DNA from 3 places in the Paenibacillus sp. EPM92 genome. Region 2 is predicted to be linked to each of the others. Evidence: riboswitches for the same ligand, from Rfam matches in the RefSeq annotation. Region 2 holds a riboswitch; each other region holds the start of a gene.
The links. A riboswitch is a leader RNA that binds a small molecule or an ion and turns the genes downstream of it on or off. The one in region 2 is predicted to bind cobalamin.

Region 1 (4,346 bases), on a different contig from region 2:
CCGGAACCTGGAGCTGAACCTCCGCTTTGGCGTCGGCAATGACGGTTTCGGTATCGGCAGCTGCCGCTTTTTGCACGTTCACCGTATTGGCCGCCAAGTCCTTCTTGAGCGTATCGGCGGCATTCGCCGTCATTTTCTTGTCTGCGTTCAAGACAATGGCCGGCTTCGCGATCTCATGGATCGGCTTCCGGTTGTTATACGGCATCTCCAGCTTCTGAACCACATCGGCAGCCGCCGGGACGGTCGGCGCCACCGGTACCCCGACAGCGCCCGTTCCTCCGGTACCCGCGCCGGCATTCAAATCCTTGCCGCCGTCCAGCGTATAACGCCACGCCACCGTATCGCCCGGCTTCAAGGACGTGGAATCCGCCCCTGTGCTCAGGTAGGTGCCGTTGACCGCGTACATCCAGCCGCTTAGCGGCCCCCGGTCGAATTCCCGCAGTCCGTCAATGCCTTGGACGTAAGCCGTCGAGCCCGAGCCGGACGATTGAACGCGGCCTGCGCCCAGGGCCCGGATCAGAATGGAATAAGGCGTGTCGCCGCTCTGCAAGGAAACCGAGGTCGAAGGCAGGATCGTCCCCATGCTGCTGTCCCCGGTTACGGACACATATACGACCGGATTGACGACAGGACCCGTTCCTCCGTCTGTTCCGCCCCCGGTTCTCGGTTGAATCGTCACCGGTTGCGAGGTATGTACCACTTTCGGCGCCTCACCGGTCACATAGCCCGATATATCGAGGGTATAGGTTCCTGCAGGCAATCCGGCGAATGTGGCGATGCCTTCACTGCTTGTTGTGGCGGTCAAGCTTCCGATCTTCACTTGAATGCCGGCTGCGGGAGAAGCCGGCTTATTGTCCGCGAGCGTCTTCTTCACCGTAACGGTGAACGATTCGTTAGCCTTAGGCTGTGCAGGATTCAAGGCAATCGAATCGACCAAATACGTCGACGAGTTCCACTCCGCGTCGAATCCGCTAATATAAACGACCGCCCGGTCCCCCGGCTGCAGCGTATATTGATCCGCGCCGACCATTCCCGGATTCCACTTGCCTTGGCGGTAGATCGCATAGAGCCAAGCCCCGGCATCAGCGCCGACGGATTGGATGTACGTTCCGAAGCTGGCGTGTTCAAGCTCGTAAGGAACCTGGTTGGCATCTAGAAGCCGCACAACGCTTTCCAGCAAATTCGGAGAACTCGCCTTCCCTTCGGCATAAGTGCCTGAAGCTCCTTCAATTTGAATCGCCGCCGTTCCGACCTGAATCGTCTTGGAATCCTTGACGATCTTCGGCGCAAGCCCGTCTTGATAGCCTGTTACAACCGCTTGATAGGTGCCGCCGGGCAAGCCGGACGGGAACAACGCGTATCCGTTTGCGTCCGTCTCCACCTTACGTCCGCCCAATTCTACATAAACGCTGGCGGCAACCGTGACGACCTCGTCCCTTGTAACGTCATAATCCCATACCGACCGATAGACCTGAACCGTTACTGCCTGGCCTTCAACCGGCATCGCCGGCTCCACCTTAATCGAATCCACCAATGCGGTACTTATGCCTGTATAGTACAAATAAATGTCATCGCCGTTACGCAGGGAGTAGTCAGCCATGCCCAGGTTATTCGTGCGGGCATAATCCCAGGAGCCCTGGCGTTTGACATTGTACCACCACCAGGTGCTGTAGTCGCTTTTACCGGAAATTCCGTTGATCGTATGAATGAAATGGCCGTCGCTCTCTTGAAAAGGAACCCCCTGCGCATGCAGCACTTGAGCCACAGCCTCATAGGCAGTCCCCGCAACGGCGGAGCCTTCGGCGATCGTACCGGCGGGGCCTTCCACATGAACCGTCACGCGAGCTGCGGCAGGCGCTCCGCCCCCTGTGGTCAGGATCGCCTCATACGATCCGCTGTCACCGTTGACAGCCGTATGGAAGGCCGCCAGCGCCACAAGCGATTGCACCGTGGCCCATCCGTCGGAAGAACCGCCGGCCACATGGGCAAATCCGCCGTCGCCTTGCCGGTAACCGAATAAATAGGTAAGCGGGTTGCCGTTCGCCTTCGCGAAGCCTGAACTGCGCGCGTCGAGTCCGGCAGCGGACAACGCGAGAATGACCTGTGCGGTGCTTTCCGCATTTTCCCCATACTCCGAAAATCCGCCGTTCGCTAATTGCTGCGAGGACAGCCATTGAATGCCGCGGTCCATCGCCGGCCGGACACCGGTGTGCGCGGTATGAGCGGCCAGGGCGTTCACAGCAGACGCTGTAATGTCGATGCTGCTCGGCCCTCCGGCCCCAAGCGGCCATCCGCCGTCCGCATTTTGCTGCGCGAGCAGCCATGCCACGATTTTATCGGGATTCCACTTCGCGGTTAACGGAATGTGATAAGCATCGCCGCTCAAGGCCAGCAGCGCATAAATCGCGCCGTTCGTTCCCTGGGCAGTCAGCACATCGCTGTTATAAATGCCCTCAATAAGATTGTACGAACTCGACCCGGCCGCGATCTGCTCGGGGTTTCCTCCGGCCGACTTTACGCCTAACGCAATCCGGGCATAGTCCGTTACCTTGCTGTAACGTCCGCCGTTCTGCTGAAGCTGCTCGCGGACGGATGATAAATACGAAGCCGGCACCTGCTTCCCGGCTGCAGCCAGCGCATAAGCATCCCAATCGGAAAGCGCGCCTCCATTCGCATCCAGGATGTAGCCGGCCGCATCGTCTATAGCCTGAGGAACCGTGACAAGCCCTCTCCCCGCTCCATCCGCATACGCAGGCGCCAGCCCGCCAAGCATGGATATGAGCAAGCACCAGCTTAGCAGGACCATGCTTATCTTGTTGATCCATCTGTTACTCTTCATCTGTTGTCCTATTCCCCTCTCTTGAAACTGACCTTCCTTAAACTAAAAAAGCACCCCTTCTCTATGAAGGGATGCCGATACGCATGAACCTGCAGGCAATATTACGTTCCTGACGGATTGCCGTTCCCCCTTCTCCTAATTTCGCGTAGGCGACGGTGTTCTCGGGTTAGACAGATATCCTGACTTGCGGATCGAAGCCGGACTTCCGTCATCCCAACCGCCCCCCCTAAACCAACTGAAGGACAGTGACATCATGGAAGCCGCTCCCCGCTTACAGTGGCGCGACCGTGCCGGATTCTCACCGGACTTCCCTGTTCGCCGAACGCCGGCATGGCTAGCCTCCCGTTCGACATCTACCCGAGCAAATGATTCAATTATGTACAAAGAATAACACGATCCCCAAGCATCGTCCAACTATTTCTTGCGGGCCAACCGCCCGCGGTCCTGACGCGGGGCCTCATCCCGCCGTACGCTTCGATCCACTCGCTTACAGCGGGCGGCTTCAGGATTCCATCACAAACCGGCCGGTAATTTTCTGCAGATTTCCGGAAATGCTTTTGAGCAAATCCGCTTGCTGCGCAATAAGCTCGGTAGCCATGTGATGCCGTTCTCCGCTGCTCGCCATCGCTTGGGCGGACGCAGTGAACTGTTGAGAAATATCCCGAATCGCCTGCATGCTGCTTTCCATCGAATGAAGCCCAAGCTGAATTTCACGCATCTCCGCAGAATGCGCGGACGCTTGCTCCGCAGTCAGGCGGCACTTGTCGGCCACAAGGCGAATCATATCGCTCAATTGGCCAATCCTTCGGATTCCCCGTTCTACGGCAAGCCGTTCCGCTTTCACCGCATCCGCGGCTTCTTTCGATTTCAGCGCCATATTGTGCGTCAGCCCGATCGCGCGTTCCGCTACCTCATTGGATGTAACGGCAAGCTTCCTCACTTCGCCGGCAACGACCCCGAATCCTCTGCCTTCTTCGCCGGCCCTCGCAGCCTCAATCGCGGCGTTCAGCGCGAGCAGGTTCGTCTGTTCGGCAATTTCACGCATGTACAAGATGAACTCTCTCATTTCTTGCAATTGCCGCTCCAGCTCTTCCATCGAGCTCACGCTCCGCTTGCTCGTTTCCTGCAGGTCATTCATGTCATTGCGCAATTCCAGCGTCTTCTCCAGCCCGGCATGCGACGATGTCCGGGCCTCCTCGGATATCTTGCCCGAAAGCTCCATGTCTTGACCGGCCCGGCTGACTCTGTCGTGAATCTGCTGCATCCGGCTGCCGTTAAGTTCGATGAGCTGCAGCTGGTCATTCGCTCCCGCGCTCACTTCCTGCATGCTCGCTACCAGCTGCTCAGCCGAAGACAGCAGCTGCCGAATTTCGTCGGCCTGCTCGGACCCGATCTTATTCACGGTGGAGGAAGCCTCCTTCATGTCGGACAAGATCGCTCTCATCCCTATCACAATTTTGTTGATCTCAAACGAAACTTGTCCGAGCTCATTGCGCCTGGAGCCTGC
Region 2 (4,346 bases):
AAGTTTGTATTTCGGGTGAACGACTATTATTTGAACCTGATTGATTGGGACGATCCTGAAGATCCGATCCGAAAGCTGGTCATCCCTAATGAAGGGGAGTTATCCGAATATGGGCGCTGGGATGCCTCCGATGAGGATACCAATTACGTAGTGCCGGGCTGCCAGCACAAATATCGGACTACGGCTCTCTTGCTGGTTTCTGAAGTATGCGGTGCATACTGCCGATATTGTTTCCGGAAGCGACTCTTTCGCAATGACGTTCATGAAGCGACGAAAGATATGGATCCCGGTCTAGCCTACATTGCGAGTCATCCGGAAATTAACAACGTGCTGCTTACCGGAGGAGATAGCTTGATTCTGGCAACAGCCAAATTGGAAAGCATCCTGAGCCGGTTAAGAGAAATCGACCATGTTAAAGTTATACGGCTCGGTTCGAAAATACCTGTTTTTAATCCGATGCGGATTTATGAAGACGAACGATTGCTGGAAGTCATCCGCCGTCATTCAAGCGTAAACCAGCGGATTTATGTGATGGCGCATATCAATCATCCTCGCGAGATTACCGCCGAAGCCAAGAAAGGCTTTGAAGCTCTTCATCAAGCCGGCGCTATTGTTGTCAATCAGACGCCTATTCTTAGAGGGATCAACGATAACCCCGAACGATTGGCAGAGCTGCTGGATAAGCTGTCATGGGCCGGCGTAACCCCCTATTATTTCTTCGTCAATCGTCCGGTGGCCGGCAATCGCGAGTTCGTTCTGCCGCTGCAGCAAGTGTACCGAATCGTGGAAGAAGCCAAGGCGCGCACTTCAGGCTTAGGTAAAAGGGTGCGTCTATCCATGAGTCACACCTCCGGCAAAATCGAAATTCTGGCTATTGATAACGGAAAGGCCTATCTGAAATATCACCAGTCGCGGGATAACGAATACGGCAAGTTCATGGTGTTGGATTGCCCTGAAGATGCGGCATGGTTCGATGATCTGCCAGGTAGCGATCAATATTGGCAGAAGCCCCAAAAGAAAACCGATGAAGTTATTTCGGTGAATGAGCTCCCTGATCTGCCGCGAGCGCATGCTAGATGAACAACCACATAAGTCATGTAATAAAGCATCGCTGTGCTATATTCTAACTTGATATAAACAGGATAATAGGATAAGATCTTAATTAATTACAACTGAAAACCTGTGGGAACAAGGTGCTCTAGCTATAGCTAAAGCTTAATAGGGAAGTCCGGTGCAAAGCCGACGCGGTCCCGCCACTGTAACGGAGGAGTCTCAGCTATACTGCCACTGATCTTGATAAACGTGGATCGGGAAGGCCGCTGATGATGTGAATTCCGGAGCCAGGAGACCTGCCTGTTCTGACAACACTGCTTCAACCTACGGAAGATAGGAAAGTGTTAATGACGGGCCGCTGCTTGTTCGCATGCAATCATAGGCATCTTTTCCTTCTTTTTGTTGAGGTGAAGATGTCTTTTTTGCATGGTTTTTCATTTGGATCATCCTATGTGGAGTGAATCCGGCTTCACTACATCCTATTTTAGAAGAGGAGATGTGCAAAATGACGGCAGTACTGGCTAAAGGACCATTCCGGGCAGATCATGTAGGTAGTTTTTTAAGACCGGAGCGACTTAAACAAGCGCGTTTACAAAAGCAAAATGGGGAAATTACAGCAGAGCAATTGCGTATCATTGAAGATGAAGAAATCGTCCGGCTTGTTGACATGCAAAAAAAATTGGGCTTGGCCGCTGTGACGGACGGTGAGTTTCGACGCGCTTGGTGGCATTTCGATTTTCTATCGCAGCTTGTTGGTGTTGAGCTCTATGAAACGGAGCAAGGGATTCAATTTCAGGGTGTTCAAACCAAAGCTCACGGAGTGAAAGTAACAGGTAAAGTAGATTTTCATAACCATCCTATGATCGAGGATTATAAATTCCTTCATCAAATTGCAGGCAATCATGTTGCTAAATTTACAATTCCTAGTCCGAACATGTTATTTTTTAGAGGGCATATTGAAGAAGACGTTTATCCGAATTATGATGAATTTTTTAATGATTTGATCACAGCTTATCAAAAAGCGATTCAGGCTTTCTACGATGCCGGTTGCCGCTATTTACAATTGGATGATACCTCGTGGTCCGTATTTTTCTCCGAGAAAGGTCAGGAACAAATTGCGGCAAGAGGCTTTTCTGCGGAACAATTAGCACAGCTGTTCACCAGGGCTATTAACGAATCGATAGCCAATAAGCCGGAAGATATGAAGATTACGATGCACATATGCAGGGGCAATTTTAAATCTACTTATGTGGCCAGTGGCGGGTATGATCGCGTATCCGAATTTATTTTTGGCAAACTCAAGGTAGACGGACTGTTTTTAGAATTTGATGATGAGCGATCCGGCGGATTTGAACCTTTACGTCATGTAAATAGAAAGGATATCCAACTTGTATTAGGATTAATCACGTCCAAATTCGGTGAACTGGAAAATCCGGAGCGTATCAAAGCAAGAATTCATGAAGCTGCCCAGTATGTAAGCTTGGATCAGCTCTGCTTAAGCCCCCAATGCGGTTTTGCTTCAACGGAAGAAGGCAATCTTCTCACGGAAGAGGAGCAGTGGGACAAAATACGTCTTGTCGTTAATATTGCACAAGACGTTTGGAATTAATACGGGAATGGTGTGACAAAACCTTGAGAAATCAAGGTTTTTTATTTTTTTCCAAATAATAGTCCGGTTGAGGAGTCAACCGTCAATCATAATTTTTATCTCTTTAACGAAAAATAAATAACAATAATTTTAAATTAAGGAGTCCGATAATGCGATGTTGAAAATTTTGCTTTCTTTGGCTTACTTGATCATCGTTATTTCTTTGATCGCTTCCATTGTATTGATCCGGAGGCAGCGAACCAAAGAAATGGATAAAGGAGTGAATCCCACTTCAGTCAAGCATTACTTCATCGCTAACCCCATGATGATAGCTTATGTGCTGTTTCCGATTGTTCTTGCGATCGGAGCCGCTATTTGGATGTATTATTTTTATTAACGCGGAGGACTAACATGGAGAGAAATAAGTATTATGTATCGGTTCAATCCAGGTCGATCATGTCTAATCAAGGCGATGCCGCCTATGAATTAGAAATCGAGGCAACCGACGAAGAAATTAAGCAGCTTCAGGAGTTGTTTGAAGTCGAGGAAGATTTCGAGATAGACACTTTTTGGAGAGCGCATGCGGCAGGCATTCCTTATCATTACGACCAGGCCAACGTCGGATACGATATGGCCTTACAAGAAATCTATCGAAAAATTCACGCTCTAGGGACGAAGGAAACGAAAGATCAAATTGAAAAAATGCAAATTTTGAATCAATCTTTAACCGGAAAGAGGGACTAGGGTCCCTCTTTTTTAGTCAGGAAAGCGTTAAAAACAAGCAGTAGACTCTATTCCGGAATATCCGGAAAAAGGTCTATTTTTTTTGCACATATGATTTTACAAACGATTTCAATGTAATAAAAAATGACACAATATTTATAATCAATCGTTTTTTGTTAAAAAGACACAATAAAAATCCCCATTAATTGTTGAATGATGATAATGAAATCAGGTTTTTTACGTCATATAATATAACAATAAGGGACGGGGATCATACAATAACAACCTTTTCCCAAACATTTGTTAAGTTATATATCATCGTTTAAGCAGGGAGAAAGGGATGTGATTTTATGCAAGTGGAAGCGAACCCGTACAACTGGCCGTTTGACGGGAAGATTGTGCCGGAGAAAACGGCGCTTGTCATCATCGATATGCAAATCGATTTTTGTGGAAAAGGGGGGTATGTGGATCGGATGGGCTATGACATTTCCTTGACGGCAAGAGCCATTCAGCCTATTCAAGCGCTGTTGGAGAGGGTACGGAAAATTCCAGGTTTTACGGTCATTCATACGCGGGAAGGGCATAAGCCCGATCTCTCCGATCTTCCTGCGAACAAAAGATGGCGAAGTAAACAGATTGGTGCGGAGATCGGTTCTCCCGGGCCCGCGGGCCGTATTCTTGTTCGGGGGGAGCCGGGCTGGAACATTATTGAAGAACTAAAGCCTTTGGAAGGGGAACCGGTGATCGACAAGCCCGGCAAAGGAAGTTTTTATGCGACGGACCTGGATTTGATTTTGAAAAACAAAGGCATTACACATTTGATTTTAACTGGCATTACCACCGACGTATGTGTGCATACGACGATGCGGGAAGCGAACGACAGAGGGTATGAATGTTTGATTTTGGAAGATTGCACCGGGGCGACGGATATCGGCAATCATCAGGCGGCTCTCAAAATGGTAACGATGCAGGGTGGGGTTTT
Region 3 (4,346 bases), on a different contig from region 2:
CAGGTCCCTTACGAACCGACGGACGAGGTGCTCGTTACGGTCGGCGGCAGCGAAGCGATCGACCTGGCGCTTCGCGTGTTGGTTACGCCGGGCGACGAGATTCTGATCCCGGAGCCTTGTTATATTTCGTATAGCCCGATTACGAAAATCGGCGGCGGCATTCCCGTAGGGATCGAGACGTTCGCCAAAGATCAGTTCAAGCTGACGCCTGAAGCATTGAAAGCGGCCATCACGCCTCGCTCTAAAGTGCTGATTTTGTGCTACCCCAGCAATCCGACGGGAGGCATCATGACCTATGAGGATTGGCTGCCTATCGCCAAAATCGTCGAGGAGCACGATCTTATCGTCATCTCGGACGAAATATACGCCGAGCTGACGTATGAGAAAAAGCACGTCAGCTTCGCCTCCATACCCGGCATGCGCGACCGGACGATTCTGGTTAGCGGGTTCTCCAAGGCTTTCGCCATGACCGGATGGCGGATGGGGTATGCTTGCGGACACCGCGATTTGATTGCGGCCATGCTGAAAATCCATCAATACACCGTCATGTGCGCGCCGTCAATGGGCCAAGTGGCGGCCATCGAAGCGCTTCGGCACGGGCTGGAGGAGAAGGACCGGATGGTGGAGTCGTACAATCAGCGCAGGCGGTTAGTTGTGCATGGTTTCAGCCAGATCGGTTTGCCGTGCCATGAGCCGCAAGGAGCGTTTTATGCGTTTCCTTCGATTCAAGCGACCGGCCTTACCTCGGAGGAATTTGCGCAGCGCCTTTTATTCGAGGGGAAGGTCGCGGCGGTGCCCGGATCTGCGTTCGGACTGGGCGGCGAAGGTTTTTTACGCTGTTCCTACGCCTATTCGGTCAGTCAATTGACGGAAGCGATCGATCGAATAGGAAATTTCATGAAAAAGTTGTAGGTTCGACAAAAATAGTCATTTTCAAGTTTCTCCAAAACTGGTATGTTAGATGTATGGAAGTTTCATAGATAAATCCTTTATGAAGCTGTTATCCATAGGTCTAAAGATCGGGAACGGGAGGGATGAACGATGGCATTTCCGGAATATCGGCTTCGGCAGTATTTGAACGTCGTATGGATTCAAGAGAACGATCGCAATGCCAAGTGGATTTTTGGTAAACGGAAAACAAACTCATCCGCAACGTCTTTAGAAGATGAAATTTACCGTCTGCGACAAGAGCTGGAATCGTTAGTCCAAAGCGGGAATACGTTAACTTCCCCTCGAGTCGTCGAGATTAGCATGGAACTGGACATTAAAATTAATGAATATATGAATCGTCATCGTGGAAGCCGTTCCTGAACGGCTTCTTTTCGTTATTCCTTATATTTTGATACAAGCCTTTCGGGTATGGTAAGATAGGTCGATAGAGACCTAGCAGATGAATGTTTTGATGCAACGCGGCAAATGGGAGGAAAAGGATTTGAGGAAAGGAAGCTGGCTGGTCATCGCGTTGGTCCTTATGCTTCTGGCCGGATGCGGCGGCGGAGGAACGAAAGCGGACGTGCCGATTTTTATCATGTCATCGACAAGCATGCCGGGCGGTGCGGCGGAGAAGCTTGAAGCGGCCCTTGTGTCTAAAGTGGGAGAAGCCCCAACGGTGGCAGTCGCGGTCTCCCCGATGTTTTCGCTCGAGAAGATGATCATTGAGGTTGCGGCGGCCGGTAACGGTATTCTCATCCTTCCCGGCGATCAATTCCGGGGCTTGGGTAAGCAGGGTGGATACGTGCCGCTCGACGAATTGGCGAAGGCGGAAGACTTCCCGGACGGAGTGCTGGAACTGCCGGTGGACGGGAATCCGGACGGCAAGCTCGAAAAGCACTTATTCGGCATCCCGGTCGAGAAGACGACATGGTTCGCCGATCTGGGCCTGGGCGGCCAAGACTTGTACGCGTTCATTCCGCAAAATGCGCCGGATATTGAAAAAGCGAAGCAAGTGATGAAGCACATTGCGCAAAAATAGCCGTTGTCCTGAACGATTGGGCAATAAGCGGCGTTGTTCTAAATAAAGGTTCGGGTGCCTGCGGGCGGCGAAAGCCGCTGGTTCGCAGGTTAAAAGGGAAGCCGGTGCGATTCCGGCGCGGTCCCGCCACTGTAACCGGGCGATAAGCTCTCTCTGATAGCCACTTGCCGGCAATTGCCGGTTGGGAAGGCGAGAAAGCGCCGAAAGGAGCCCGGAAGCCAGGAAACCTGCCCGAACTTCATACGCTTGTTCCTTTCGCGGAAAAGGAGCGCAGCGGCGGTTTGCTCCGGCCCCAGGTCTTTACGACCCGGGATCGGGTCTGAAACATGCCCTCTGCTCCGGATTCGCGTCCGCAGGCGGAGGTTTTTTTGTATGTTCAGTCAAGGGAACGTTCTAGCCAATGATGAATGAAGGAGAGAAAAGATGATGAATACCAGCACGAAACGACACTTGCGAAAGCTGACGACGGCCGTCGTCAGCTTAGCGCTTGCGGCCGCATTGGCTGCTTGCGGCAGTAAGGCGACCGCGCCGAACCAAGGTCAGCTCGTCGACCCGCCGAAAGCGCAGAGCAGCCAGCAGGAAGGAACGGAGCAAGCGAAGCGGACGACATACCCGCTGAAGGTGCAGGATGCGACAGGCAAGGAATTCGTGTTTGAGAAAGCGCCGGAGCGGATCGCTTCGACGTCACCGAGCGAAACGGAGATCTTGTTTGCGCTCGGACTCGGGAGTAAAATCGTCGGCGTCTCGGATTATTGCGATTACCCGGCGGAAGCTGCGACGAAGCCGAAGCTCGGCAGCATCACGAAGCCGAACGAAGAAGCGCTGATCGGAGCGGGCGCCGATTTTGTTCTGACCGGCGTTTCCATGAAAGCGCCGACGGTGGACAAGCTGCGCGAGCTGAAGATCAATCTGTATCAGGTACAGCCGAAAACGATGGACGACGTCCTGGCGAACATTGAGAGAATGGGCGAAATTTTCGATCGCCAAGAAGAAGCCCGGAAGCTCGTCGAGCAAATGAAAGCGGATCGGCAAAGCGTGGTCGACGCTGTAAAATCAGTAAAGCCGGAGCAGAGGAAAAAAGTGTTCATCGAATTTTCCCCGGGCTATACCGTCGGTTCGGGCGAGTTTTTGAGCGAACTGATCGAGACGGCAGGCGGGATCAACGTATACGCATCGGAGAAAGGGTACGTCAAGCTGAGCGAAGAGAAAGTCATCGCCGCAAACCCGCAGGTCATTTTGTATCCGAAAAATTTGATCGACGACAAGTCGAAAAAAACGCTCGACCAAATCATTCGCGAGCGCAGCGGCTGGGATCAGCTCGAAGCGGTGAAAGGAAACAAGCTGGCCGGCATCGATAAAGATACGACAAGCCGTCCGGGTCCGCGAATTACGGAAGGCTTGAAGGAAATCGCCAAAGGGATTTATCCGGAACTGGTGAACTAATGAAGCGGAAGCTGATGCTATGGGGCGGACCTTGCCTTGTCTTGCTTCTGTTAGCCGCAACCGTCTCATTATCGGTCGGCTCGGTGCAGGTGCCTTTCGTGCACGTCTGGAAAATATTGCTGCATCACCTGCCTGGCATGGAGGGGCGCTTAACGGTAGATTGGCAAACGTCTTCGGAGCAAATCGTGTGGAAGGTCAGGCTGCCTCGCGTCGTGCTCGGGATGCTCGTCGGAGCGGCCTTGGGACTGGCTGGCGCCGCTTTCCAAGGGGTGCTGCGCAATCCGCTGGCCGATCCGTACACGCTCGGCGTTTCCTCGGGCGCGTCGGTCGGCGCTTCCTTTCTTATCTTATTCGGCTTGCAGTATGTATTCGGCGAATGGAGCGTTCCGGCGGTCGCCTTCGGTACAGGAACGCTAACGCTTGCGGTCGTGCTGATGCTGGCGAGAGCGGACGGCAAGCTGCGGATCGAAACGGTGATTTTATCGGGTGTGGTGATGCAGGCGTTTTTGTCGGCCCTAGTCTCGCTGATGGTCTCGATGTCGAAGCAGGTCATCAATGAAATTATATTCTGGCTGATGGGCAGCTTGGCGCTTCGCGGTTGGTCGTATACGTTGATATTGCTGCCTTACCTGGTAATTGGCGTAGCGGTGCTGACCGGTTACGGCCGGGCCATGAACGTATTCGCGCTAGGCGAGCGGCAAGCGGCATACTTAGGCGTCAACATCGAGCGCACCAAGCTGATCGTATTGATCGCTTCCACGTTAATTACGGCGGCGGCCGTATCCGTCTCCGGCGTGATCGCGTTCGTCGGACTGCTCGTGCCGCACTTGCTGCGGCTGATCGCCGGGCCGGATTACCGCCTGCTGCTGCCGTTATCGGTGATAGGCGGCGCCATCTACGTGCTGCTCGCGGATACGCTTGCGCGCACGCT

Region 1: linked by a shared signal. The riboswitch ahead of JMF85_RS27120 (S-layer homology domain-containing protein) and the one ahead of JMF85_RS16210 (5-methyltetrahydropteroyltriglutamate--homocysteine S-methyltransferase) in region 2 are both predicted to bind cobalamin.
Region 3: linked by a shared signal. The riboswitch ahead of JMF85_RS25835 (ABC transporter substrate-binding protein) and the one ahead of JMF85_RS16210 (5-methyltetrahydropteroyltriglutamate--homocysteine S-methyltransferase) in region 2 are both predicted to bind cobalamin.

The regions. Positions count from the first base shown of each region.
Region 1 is NZ_BCPS01000109.1:50,066-54,411, forward strand. It holds gene JMF85_RS27120 (S-layer homology domain-containing protein) at 1-2,839, opposite strand, end outside; cobalamin riboswitch at 2,992-3,211, opposite strand; gene JMF85_RS27125 (methyl-accepting chemotaxis protein) at 3,342-4,346, opposite strand, start outside.
Region 2 is NZ_BCPS01000069.1:38,922-43,267, forward strand. It holds gene JMF85_RS16205 (KamA family radical SAM protein) at 1-1,080, shown strand, start outside; cobalamin riboswitch at 1,174-1,371, shown strand; gene JMF85_RS16210 (5-methyltetrahydropteroyltriglutamate--homocysteine S-methyltransferase) at 1,559-2,662, shown strand; gene JMF85_RS16215 (hypothetical protein) at 2,817-3,038, shown strand; gene JMF85_RS16220 (hypothetical protein) at 3,053-3,385, shown strand; gene biuH (biuret amidohydrolase) at 3,715-4,346, shown strand, end outside.
Region 3 is NZ_BCPS01000103.1:82,495-86,840, reverse strand. It holds gene JMF85_RS25850 (aminotransferase class I/II-fold pyridoxal phosphate-dependent enzyme) at 1-912, shown strand, start outside; gene JMF85_RS25845 (aspartyl-phosphate phosphatase Spo0E family protein) at 1,042-1,311, shown strand; gene JMF85_RS25840 (hypothetical protein) at 1,433-1,972, shown strand; cobalamin riboswitch at 2,008-2,221, shown strand; gene JMF85_RS25835 (ABC transporter substrate-binding protein) at 2,396-3,415, shown strand; gene JMF85_RS25830 (FecCD family ABC transporter permease) at 3,415-4,346, shown strand, end outside.